Regions from separate parts of the Lysinibacillus sp. NPDC094403 genome, predicted to be linked through region 1. Evidence: riboswitches for the same ligand, from Rfam matches in the RefSeq annotation. Region 1 holds a riboswitch; each other region holds the start of a gene.
What was found. Region 1 has a riboswitch for S-adenosylmethionine ahead of ACQKMV_RS19605 (cyclase family protein). Riboswitches for the same ligand answer to the same signal wherever they lie in the genome.
Positions count from the first base shown of each region.

Region 1 (3,283 bases):
AGAATAGATATACCTCACAATTTCCTCATTTATTGTTTAAAAGATGGCATCCGTACATTACAAATGTTTTGCAGCATGATGTTTCCAAATCGATTGCTGTTCAAGCTGTACTAGATTATTTCAACTTAAGTCCTAAGGAAGCACTTGCTTTTGGGGATGGAGATAATGATATCGACATGCTGGAACAGGTTGGCCTTGGTATTGCAATGGGCAATGGTAGTGAAGCCTTAAAAAATGTCGCTGATTTTATAACGAAGAAATCAACTGATGATGGTATTGAGTTTGCTCTACGTGAGCTACAAATAATAGTTTAAGAAAACTATATTTATAGCATGGACTAGCCACTATACGTTGGGGAAAACTTTATGAACGTTATAATACTCATAATGTTGCCTACTTTGAGTTATTATAAAGTTAACATTGAAAAGAAATCATTATGCTTTAGGTGGGATGGAATTATGGCGCATCACGTGCAATCTCTTATTGAACATTACGGATATTTTGGCATCATTCTTATCCTAGTTGGAGGGATTGTTGGGCTGCCACTTCCAGATGAGATATTTTTAACATATGTAGGGTATAGCGTTTATCGCGAAACTCTCGCACATATCCCAGCTTTAATCAGCGCTATCGTAGGTGCGGCAGGGGGGATTACCCTGAGCTACTATATAGGTTATAAATTCGGGCTACCTTTATTGCAAAAATACGGTTCGAAAATCCATATTACTGAACAGAAAATTGATTTTACTAAAAAGTTATTTGCGAAAATAGGTCCTGGATTATTATTAATAGGATATTTTATTCCTGGTGTGCGGCATCTAACAGCATATATTGCGGCTATTAATAATTATCCTTATAAAAAATTTGCTTTCTTTGCATATACGGGAGCAACTATATGGACATTTACTTTTATTACTTTAGGAAAAGTACTTGGAGAGAAATGGCATTATGTTGCGTTCTATTTATCCCACTACAGTATTTATCTCATAGTATTGTTCTTAATAATAATGTTGATCGTTTATTTTGTTTTCAAAAGAAAGAATACATCGAAATAAATTATTTTCATGAAGAAAGGTCTGATTCTATATTTACTGAATCAGACCTTTGCTATATTAAGGTAATATTGCGAATGAACGGACAGGGAATCCAGACGCTTTTTCAGGCTTTGGCACAATATTGAATATAGCGGCCCCTTTTGGAGGTAGTTTATCCAAATTTGTCATAAGCTCAATTTGGTAAGTATCCTGATCTAGCACAAAATATTCACCGTCTAACTTACCGTTTTTACGAAAATCTGCTGCTGAATCCGTGTCAAAAGTTTCGTGGCCAATAGCACTTACTTTTCGTTCGTTGAATAAAAATTGTAACGCTTCTAATCCCCAGCCAGGAATATGATTATTACCATCAGCGTCCTTATTGCTGAAAGACTCTTTATCTGGCCAACGTTTACTCCAATCGGTACGCAGCGCAACAAAGGTACCTGCTTCAATTTCTCCATATTCAGCTTCAAAGTCAAGAATATCTTGAATACTTAACGTGTAGTCGTTATTAATTTCGGCTGCCTTCGATTTATCAATAACGATTAGTGGTAGCACTAGTTCTTTTAGCTCCAATTCTTCTAAATAACGTGTATCTCGCACAAAATGAATAGGTGGGTCGATATGTGTTCCGTATTGCCCAGGGAAGGTGAATTGTTGTGCAAAGAAGCCATCCTCATGGGAAAATAATGTTTCAAATTTTGCATCATCAAACATAAAGAAATGAGGAGAATTCGGACCAAATGTATGTGTTAAATCTACCCATTCTTTCGATTTCAATAGTTGAATTGCTTGTAAAAGTTCGTTTGTCATAATAGTTCCCTGCTTTCTTTTAATTAGAATGTAAAAATAAAAAAGAGTCCTCCTTGAAGAAGAGGACTCTTTTGCAATGCAACATAAGTAAGTCGTCTTCTCATCTTCAAGGCTGAATTTTGCCAATTGGAATTAGCACCATACCTATAGGCTGGTTGCTGAGACTTCATAGGGCCAATCCCTCCGTCTCTCTTGATAAGAAAAAAACAATATAAGAATTTTCAGAAATAACAATCACAAATACTTTAGCATATTTATTTATAGTTTACAAGTTCAATAGGGATACAAGGTTAGAATGCATAAAGATGCTAAAGGCAAAAAAAGAGGCCCTCTTCAAAGGACCAACTCTTCACCAACCCAAAATTAGTGTCAGCTTACAACAGCTACTTTCAGTAAATGTTATACGAAATCCATCTGGTGTATAGGTAGTTTCGTATTTTATAGTAATGCCTGTTGACGCAATTAACTTTTCAACTTCTGTTTTCTTTGATTGTTGTGCCGCGTCCATAAGATCATGTGCAAATTGCTCTGATTCATCAATTTTATCCGTAAGTAATTGTGCTTGCTGCATAATATCCTTGATCCGTTTCGCGGAAGTCTTCAATTTCTTTGTATTGACGATTGGAAATGGACTTCTATTCGTTGGGTTTGTCGGCATTGCTAGATGGCTAGAAGGGTGTTGAATTGTTGGCTGATTTGCCATTACCCATGCCGGATAATAATTTGGATAGACAAAATACGGATAAGGATTGTAATACAACTAAATTCCTCCTATCCTATGCTGATACCTTATATTATGTACAACAAAGCCATTTGTTGCTGCCGCTTCGTTCCAGGGTCTCAACTGTGACTAGTCCCCGAGGAGGCACCCGTTGATAAAAATTGAAATTGTTCCGATAAAACGAGAAAAGATTCCGATAAAAGCTAAAATTGTTCCGATAAAATGAGATTTTGTTCCGATAAATCTTCAAAGTTTATTTCTATCAAAGAGTAACCATAGAAATGTAGTAGCTGCAGCAATCATCACCATGCTGAATCCGTAAATAGGAGTATGAGCTAAAGATTGGTGGCGAATGATGAATCCTCCAATGTATGACCCTAGAAAAATGCCAATGTTAAAAGCTGAAATGTTTAATGCTGAAGCCATTGAAATAGCTGATGGTATATACTTTTCTGAAAGCTGAACGGCATAAAGCTGTAATCCTGGCACATTCATAAACATAAATAGCCCCATCATAAAGACCATCAATAATCCAATGATTGATGATTCCAAAAAGAAGCCGATGCCGAGTACGGCCAATGCTAAGCCTATAAAGATAATAAAGATAGAGCGTAAAGGGTTATTATTCGCAAAACAACCACCTAATGTATTACCGATGGCAACACAAATACCGTATACAACTAAGATCACGACTATTGTTTTAGGTGAGTAG
Region 1 is NZ_JBNNTL010000017.1:47,553-50,835, forward strand. It holds gene ACQKMV_RS19595 (Cof-type HAD-IIB family hydrolase) at 1-314, shown strand, start outside; gene ACQKMV_RS19600 (DedA family protein) at 459-1,055, shown strand; gene ACQKMV_RS19605 (cyclase family protein) at 1,113-1,850, opposite strand; SAM riboswitch class I at 1,948-2,052, opposite strand; gene ACQKMV_RS19610 (hypothetical protein) at 2,200-2,610, opposite strand; gene ACQKMV_RS19615 (MFS transporter) at 2,818-3,283, opposite strand, start outside.

Region 2 (3,283 bases), on a different contig from region 1:
ATGCTGATTAAACGTCCAATTGTAACAGACGGGAAAAAAGTAACTTTAGGGTTTAAAGAATCAGATTTTGAGCAAGCTTGGAAATAACCCTATTTATCCTTGTTTTTATAGGAGAAGTATGGCAAACTGAAAGTGAATATACTACATATTTTATGGAGGGGTTTATTGCATGAGCACACCAAAAGACTTACGTTACTCTGAAGAGCATGAATGGGTAAAATTAGAAGATGGTAAAGTACGTATCGGTATTTCTCACTTCGCACAAGCTGAACTTGGAGATATCGTTTTCGTTGAACTTCCACAAGTTGGCGACGAAATCAAAACTGATGATCCATTCGGTAGCGTTGAATCTGTAAAAACAGTTTCTGAATTATACGCACCAATCTCAGGTACAGTAGTTGAAGTAAATGCAGATTTAGAAGATAGCCCAGAATTCGTTAATGAATCACCATATGAAAAAGCTTGGATGATCGTTGTAGAGCCTGCTGATGCATCAGAAGTTGAAAAACTTATGACAGCTGAGCAATACGAAGAAATGATTGCAGAATAAGACAAGCCTGAATTAGAAAAACGTCGGAAACTACCGACGTTTTTTATTATCTTCATTCATCCCGCTACTATAACAGTGAGGAGAATGCAAGTATATTCCTTTATCAATAGGTGTCTAACTGTATCAACGATCAAGTTTATTGATATAATGAATTATAAGGGATATGTCTAAATGGGGGTGGCGTGATGGTCGAGGGAAAATGCTTAATTGTCGAAGGCCGATCGGATAAGCTTCAAATTGAACCTATTTTAAATGAAGATGTTAAAATACTTTGTACGAATGGTACAATTGGTGTGCATCAATTAGAAGAGCTACTTGATCCATACGAGGGTTGTGAGCTTTATACGTTTTTTGATGCAGATACATCGGGTGATAAACTACGAGCATTAATGGACAGACATTATCCAGAGGCTGAGCATTTACGTACGATGCCAACATATAAGGAAGTTGAGACAACTCCGAAGAAGGTGTTAGCAGCGATATTGCTTCGTGCACACTTCTCAATCCATAATGAATATATTTTGTAAGGTTGCGTGAAAAATGATGGAAGAATGGTCAAAAGAGCAGTGGGACGCGGTTGTCCAGTCAGGTGAAAAGGCTGCCTTTTATTTATATACGCCAATGTGTGGAACGTGTGCAGTTGCATCGAAAATGATGACGGTTGTTGAGCAATTGCTACCACAGCTACAAGTAGGTAAAGCGAATATTAATTTTTTCGAGCAAATAGCTTATGATAATAAAATCGAAAGTGTACCATGTTTACTCGTATGTGAAGGCGGAAAAGTAACAGAAAAAGTTTATGCCTTTCAATCCGTACCATATTTATACGAATTGTTAAAAAACTAATTGACTGAATATTAATCGCGTGGTAAAGTAACAAATATATTAAAAAACAATAAATATATCGAACTCTTATAAAGAGCGGCGGAGGGAAGTGCCCTATGAAGCCCAGCAACCATCACAATGTGAAAAGGTGCCAAATCACCCAAAGATTTATCTTTGAAAGATGAGAGAACGGTTTAGCGTATAAGTTACGTGACCCCTTCTACTTGTCTATAAGTGAAGGGGTTTTTTTAACTTCTATCAACACACGACTGAGTGACCAACATCACGTTGGCCGCAATTATGCGAGGCATAATTGATATAAGAAAAGGAGAATTCGCTATGATTAATCTTCAAAATATTACGAAGAAATACAAAACTACGAATGGCGAATTAACTGCAGTTAAAGACGTCAACCTTTCTATTAATAAAGGTGAAATTTTTGGCATTATCGGCTATAGTGGCGCTGGTAAAAGTACAATGATTCGATTGTTAAACGGTTTAGAAAAGCCTACATCTGGTAGGGTGACAGTTAACAATCAAGAATTTTCATCCATAAAGGGGCAAAAGCTCAGAGATGCTAGACAAAAGGTCAGTATGATTTTCCAACATTTCAATTTACTTTGGTCTAGAACCGTTGCGGAAAACATCGCTTTCCCACTAGAGATAGCAGGTGTTCCAAAGGCACAACGTGAAGCACGTGTGAAAGAATTGATAACACTTGTTGGTCTAGATGGACGCGCTAAGGCGTATCCATCACAACTATCAGGGGGGCAAAAGCAACGTGTAGGTATAGCTCGTGCGCTTGCTAATAACCCAGAGGTACTGTTATGTGATGAGGCAACATCTGCACTCGATCCGGAGACAACAGATGCTATCCTTGATCTACTTGTCGATATTAACGAACGATTAGGTCTAACGATTGTGTTAATCACACATGAAATGCACGTTATTCGCAAAATTTGTCATCGTGTAGCGGTTATGGAAGCTGGAGAAATTGTAGAACGTGGTGAAGTATTACAAGTATTCCAAGCTCCACAAGCTGCCATTACGAAAAAATTCGTTTCTCAAATTACAGATACGAAGGAAACACAGGAAACCGTGGCACAAATTAAAGCAAATTATCCTAATGGACAACTTGTTAAGCTAATCTTTGTAGGAGAAAAAACAGAGCAGCCTGTCATTTCGCATCTTGTGAAACAGTTTGATGTAGAAGTAAGTATTGTACATGGTAATATTTCGCAAACGAAAAATGGCGCGTACGGTACACTTATTGTGCAAATTGATGGCTCGGAGGCCAATGTTACTGCTGCACTTAGCTACTTAAATACAGTCGAAGTACAAACGGAGGTGATTGCAAATGCTAACTAGTCTTTTTCCGAATGTCGACTGGGAAAAAATGTGGGACGCTACGTATGAAACATTGTACATGACAACAATTTCTACGGTTATCACATTTATACTTGGATTAATGATTGGAATCTTATTGTTTTTATCAAGTCCCAACCAACTATGGGCCAATAAAATTGTGAACTTTTTAACAGGCTCAATCGTTAACATTTTCCGTTCGATTCCATTTATCGTTTTGATTATCTTGTTAATTCCATTTACGAAATTTTTACTTGGCACAATTCGTGGCGCAGATGCGGCTTTACCAGCACTAATTATTGGAGCTGCACCATTCTATGCACGAATGGTATTAATTGCTTTACGTGAAATTGATAAAGGTGTTATTGAAGCAGCTCGTTCAATGGGTGCCAAAACGTCAACGATTATTTGGAAAGTATTAATTCCAGAATCGTTACCAGCGCTTATTTCTGGTATTACTGTAACGGCTGTAGCACTTGTTGGCTATACTGCGATGGCAGGTATTATCGGTGCAGGTGGTCTAGGAAACTTAGCATTCTTAGA
Region 2 is NZ_JBNNTL010000003.1:73,043-76,325, reverse strand. It holds gene ACQKMV_RS07435 (arsenate reductase family protein) at 1-87, shown strand, start outside; gene gcvH (glycine cleavage system protein GcvH) at 170-550, shown strand; gene ACQKMV_RS07425 (toprim domain-containing protein) at 736-1,077, shown strand; gene ACQKMV_RS07420 (thioredoxin family protein) at 1,094-1,396, shown strand; SAM riboswitch class I at 1,460-1,563, shown strand; gene ACQKMV_RS07415 (methionine ABC transporter ATP-binding protein) at 1,715-2,743, shown strand; gene ACQKMV_RS07410 (methionine ABC transporter permease) at 2,733-3,283, shown strand, end outside.
Region 2: another riboswitch for S-adenosylmethionine. It lies ahead of ACQKMV_RS07415 (methionine ABC transporter ATP-binding protein); the one in region 1 lies ahead of ACQKMV_RS19605 (cyclase family protein).

Region 3 (3,283 bases), on a different contig from region 1:
CTTTGCGTGCAATTTCCACAGCCCGTTTATTGATTTCTTCTGCCTTCGCACCAAGATCATATTCATTTAATACAAGTGGTGTACCTCCAAATGTATTTGTACAAATAATATCTGCTCCAGCCTCTAAGTATTTTCGATGAACTTTTTCAAGCACATCTGGTCTAGTTAGCACGAGATTTTCATTACAGCCATCATATTCCTCGCCGCCAAAATCCTCTGCTGATAAATTTTCATTTTGTAGCATTGTACCCATTGCGCCATCAAGAATTAAAATTCGTTTTTCTAGTTGCTCTTCAATCAAGTGCTTAGCCATTTATACTTACCCCTTTTTTCTGTTCATCCAATTGCTCAATAAATTTCATTAATTCTAGTGTCATATCGTAGCGTAAAAATGGTGTGATGAGGTAAATTCCATTGAAATATTCCGCTGCTACTTCTACTAATTCTTTGGCAATTGCAATCCCTTCTAGTGTTGCGCGTTCCTTATCATCCCCACAAGCCTTCATACGCGTTAACGCATCATCTGATAGCTTGATGCCCGGTACTTCATGATGTAAGAACTCCGCACTTTTATAGCTCGTTACTGGCATAATACCTATATAAATTGGTGTTTCTAAATGCTTTGTTGCCTCGTAAATTTCCACGATTTTTTCCTTTGTATAAACAGGCTGTGAAATAAAATAATCTGCCCCATGTTCAATTTTCTTTTCTAATCGAGAGACAGCTCTATCCAGCACACGTACATTAGGATTAAACGCAGCAGCTACAGAGAAATTCGCCTTTTTACGAAGTGGTTTCCCTGAGAACGATACACCTTCATTTAATTGTTTTATTAATTGGATTAGCTCCATTGATGATACGTCATAAACGCTAGTTGCCCCTGGGAAATCGCCTACCTTTGTCGGATCTCCAGTAACTGCTAAAATATCATGAATCCCTAGTGCATTTAATCCCATTAAATGTGATTGAAGACCAATTAAATTACGATCTCGGCATGTTATATGTGTCATCGGGCGTACCCCGTGCGTTTCTTTCAGTAAGGCACCCATTGCGACATTGCTAATCCTTGGGGAAGCAAGTGAATTATCTGCCATCATGATGACATCTGCGCCCGCCTCATATAATTTTTTTGCCCCTTTAATAAAGCCCTCAATCTCTAAATGTCTTGGTGTATCTAATTCCACTATAACTGAGCGTTCACGTTTTACTTTTACATGTAATGGCTCGTAATTTGGTGGCTCTGCTTCACGTAAAACCTCTACTTTTTCGGGCTTCGCGTACTTTTCCTCTACTGGAGATAGCTCCTCTAAGTACTTTTTCACAGCAGCAATATGCTTTGGTGTCGTACCACAGCAGCCACCAATTAAACGCACCCCCTGGTCACGAAGTGCTACAGCTGCTCGCCCAAAATAATCTGCCTCTGATTCATAAACGACACGGCCATCCTCCAAGTCAAGAAGAGAGGCATTCGGATATGCCGACATAAAAGCCTTTTCAGGAAGCTCTACACCTTCAAATGCTTGAATAGTATGGTGCGGACCTAAGCGACAGTTAACACCTACGATATCAGCACCTAGCGCTTCAAGTTCATGTAAAGCGTTATTTAAACTCATTCCATTTTGTAAAACTCCTGGTTCATGCATAGAAACTTGAGCAATAATCGGTAATATTGTTTTAGTTCGTAGCATTGTTAAAGTTGCTGTTAGTTCTTCAAAATCATAATATGTTTCAAGTAAAAGGCCATCTGGATTTCCTGCAAGTAAAACAGTAGCTTGCTCATCAACCGTTGCTAAAATTTCCTCTAACGTTGCGTCACTCTTTCGAATACCGCGGATTCCCCCAATAGTACCTAAGACAAATTGTCCATCCTCTGCCGCCGCTCGTTTTGCAATCGTTATAGCAGCTTCATTAAACTGCTGCACACGAGATTCTAATCCATAGCGGGCTAATTTTATTGCATTAGCACCGTAAGTGTTCGTTTGAATAATATCGGCTCCAGCTGCTATATATTCTCTATGAATCTTTTCAATTAATTCAGGTTTTTGTATATTCATTTCCTCATGGCAGTACTCCAAGCCATAACCATATAAAACTGTACCAATTGCACCATCTGCTGTAAGAACATTTGTTTTTAACCTTTCAAGCAATCCCATGAAACTAGCCTCTCTTCCCTTATTTATGAAAATAAAAAAGCCTTCTTTTACATAAAAAGAAGGCTTTAACGTTTCGTAATTGTTTTCCTTCTCATCTTCGACACAATGGTCTTCTGGATTTAGCACCTGACAATAAGTTGGTTGCTGAAGCTTCATAGGGCCAGTCCCTCAGCTTCTCTTGATAAGAATTTAGTATGAATTTTTTAAATAATTAAAAGAATCATAACGTTTACAAACGATTGAGTCAAGACTATTTCACTGAACACAGGATAATTTTTGCGAAAAATATAATATTTTGATTTATATCAGACAATTACGATAGTTTTCCAGCAAGTTCTTCACCAATTTTTTTACCATTTTGAATACATGCACCTATGCCTACTCCAAAATAAGAGCATCCCGCTATCGATAAATTGGGATAGTTTTTCTCAAGCTCTTGCACTAAACCTTGCAACGCTTCACGATGTGCCAAATCATACTTCGGCATCTGGTCAATCCATTTTGTCACATCGACAACAGTTGGTTTTTCCTCAATCCCCAAGCTTTTTCTTACATCCTCTAGGGCAACAGCTGCTAACTCTTCATTTGTCATTATACGCAATCTTTCATACGCAGGGTTAATGCTCTTATAAAAAAGTCGTACAAGTAGTTTTCCTTCGGATGAGGTATGTTTCCACTTACGACTTGTCCACGTTGCTGCATTACAAATAACATCTGAATTATGGGATACTATATAGCCTGTTCCATCTGCTGGTAATCTATTATCAGGTACATCAAACCCTAAATAAATCGTAATTGCGGATGCAGTATTGAATTGTTCAAAATAACAGTTCAAAGATTTATCCTGCAATAAGCTTTGTACCGATTCATTTGGCAGTGCCATTACAACATGATTTGCTTCTATCATTTTACCGTTTGCTAATGTAACAAGGTATTGATTTTCCTGCTTTTTAACACTAGTAGTGGCAATTCCTTTTATAACTTCTACATCCGTTAATGTTTCTTCAAGCCTATCAATTAGTGATGATAAACCATTTTTAAATGAAATAAATTTTTTATTGGATGCTTTCACAAATTGTTCCCTATTTGCATCGAAACCTTTAATAATACTACCGTAATCATTTTTGTAA
Region 3 is NZ_JBNNTL010000021.1:29,560-32,842, reverse strand. It holds gene metH (methionine synthase) at 1-313, opposite strand, end outside; gene ACQKMV_RS20905 (bifunctional homocysteine S-methyltransferase/methylenetetrahydrofolate reductase) at 306-2,153, opposite strand; SAM riboswitch class I at 2,242-2,341, opposite strand; gene ACQKMV_RS20900 (protoporphyrinogen oxidase) at 2,467-3,283, opposite strand, start outside.
Region 3: another riboswitch for S-adenosylmethionine. It lies ahead of ACQKMV_RS20905 (bifunctional homocysteine S-methyltransferase/methylenetetrahydrofolate reductase); the one in region 1 lies ahead of ACQKMV_RS19605 (cyclase family protein).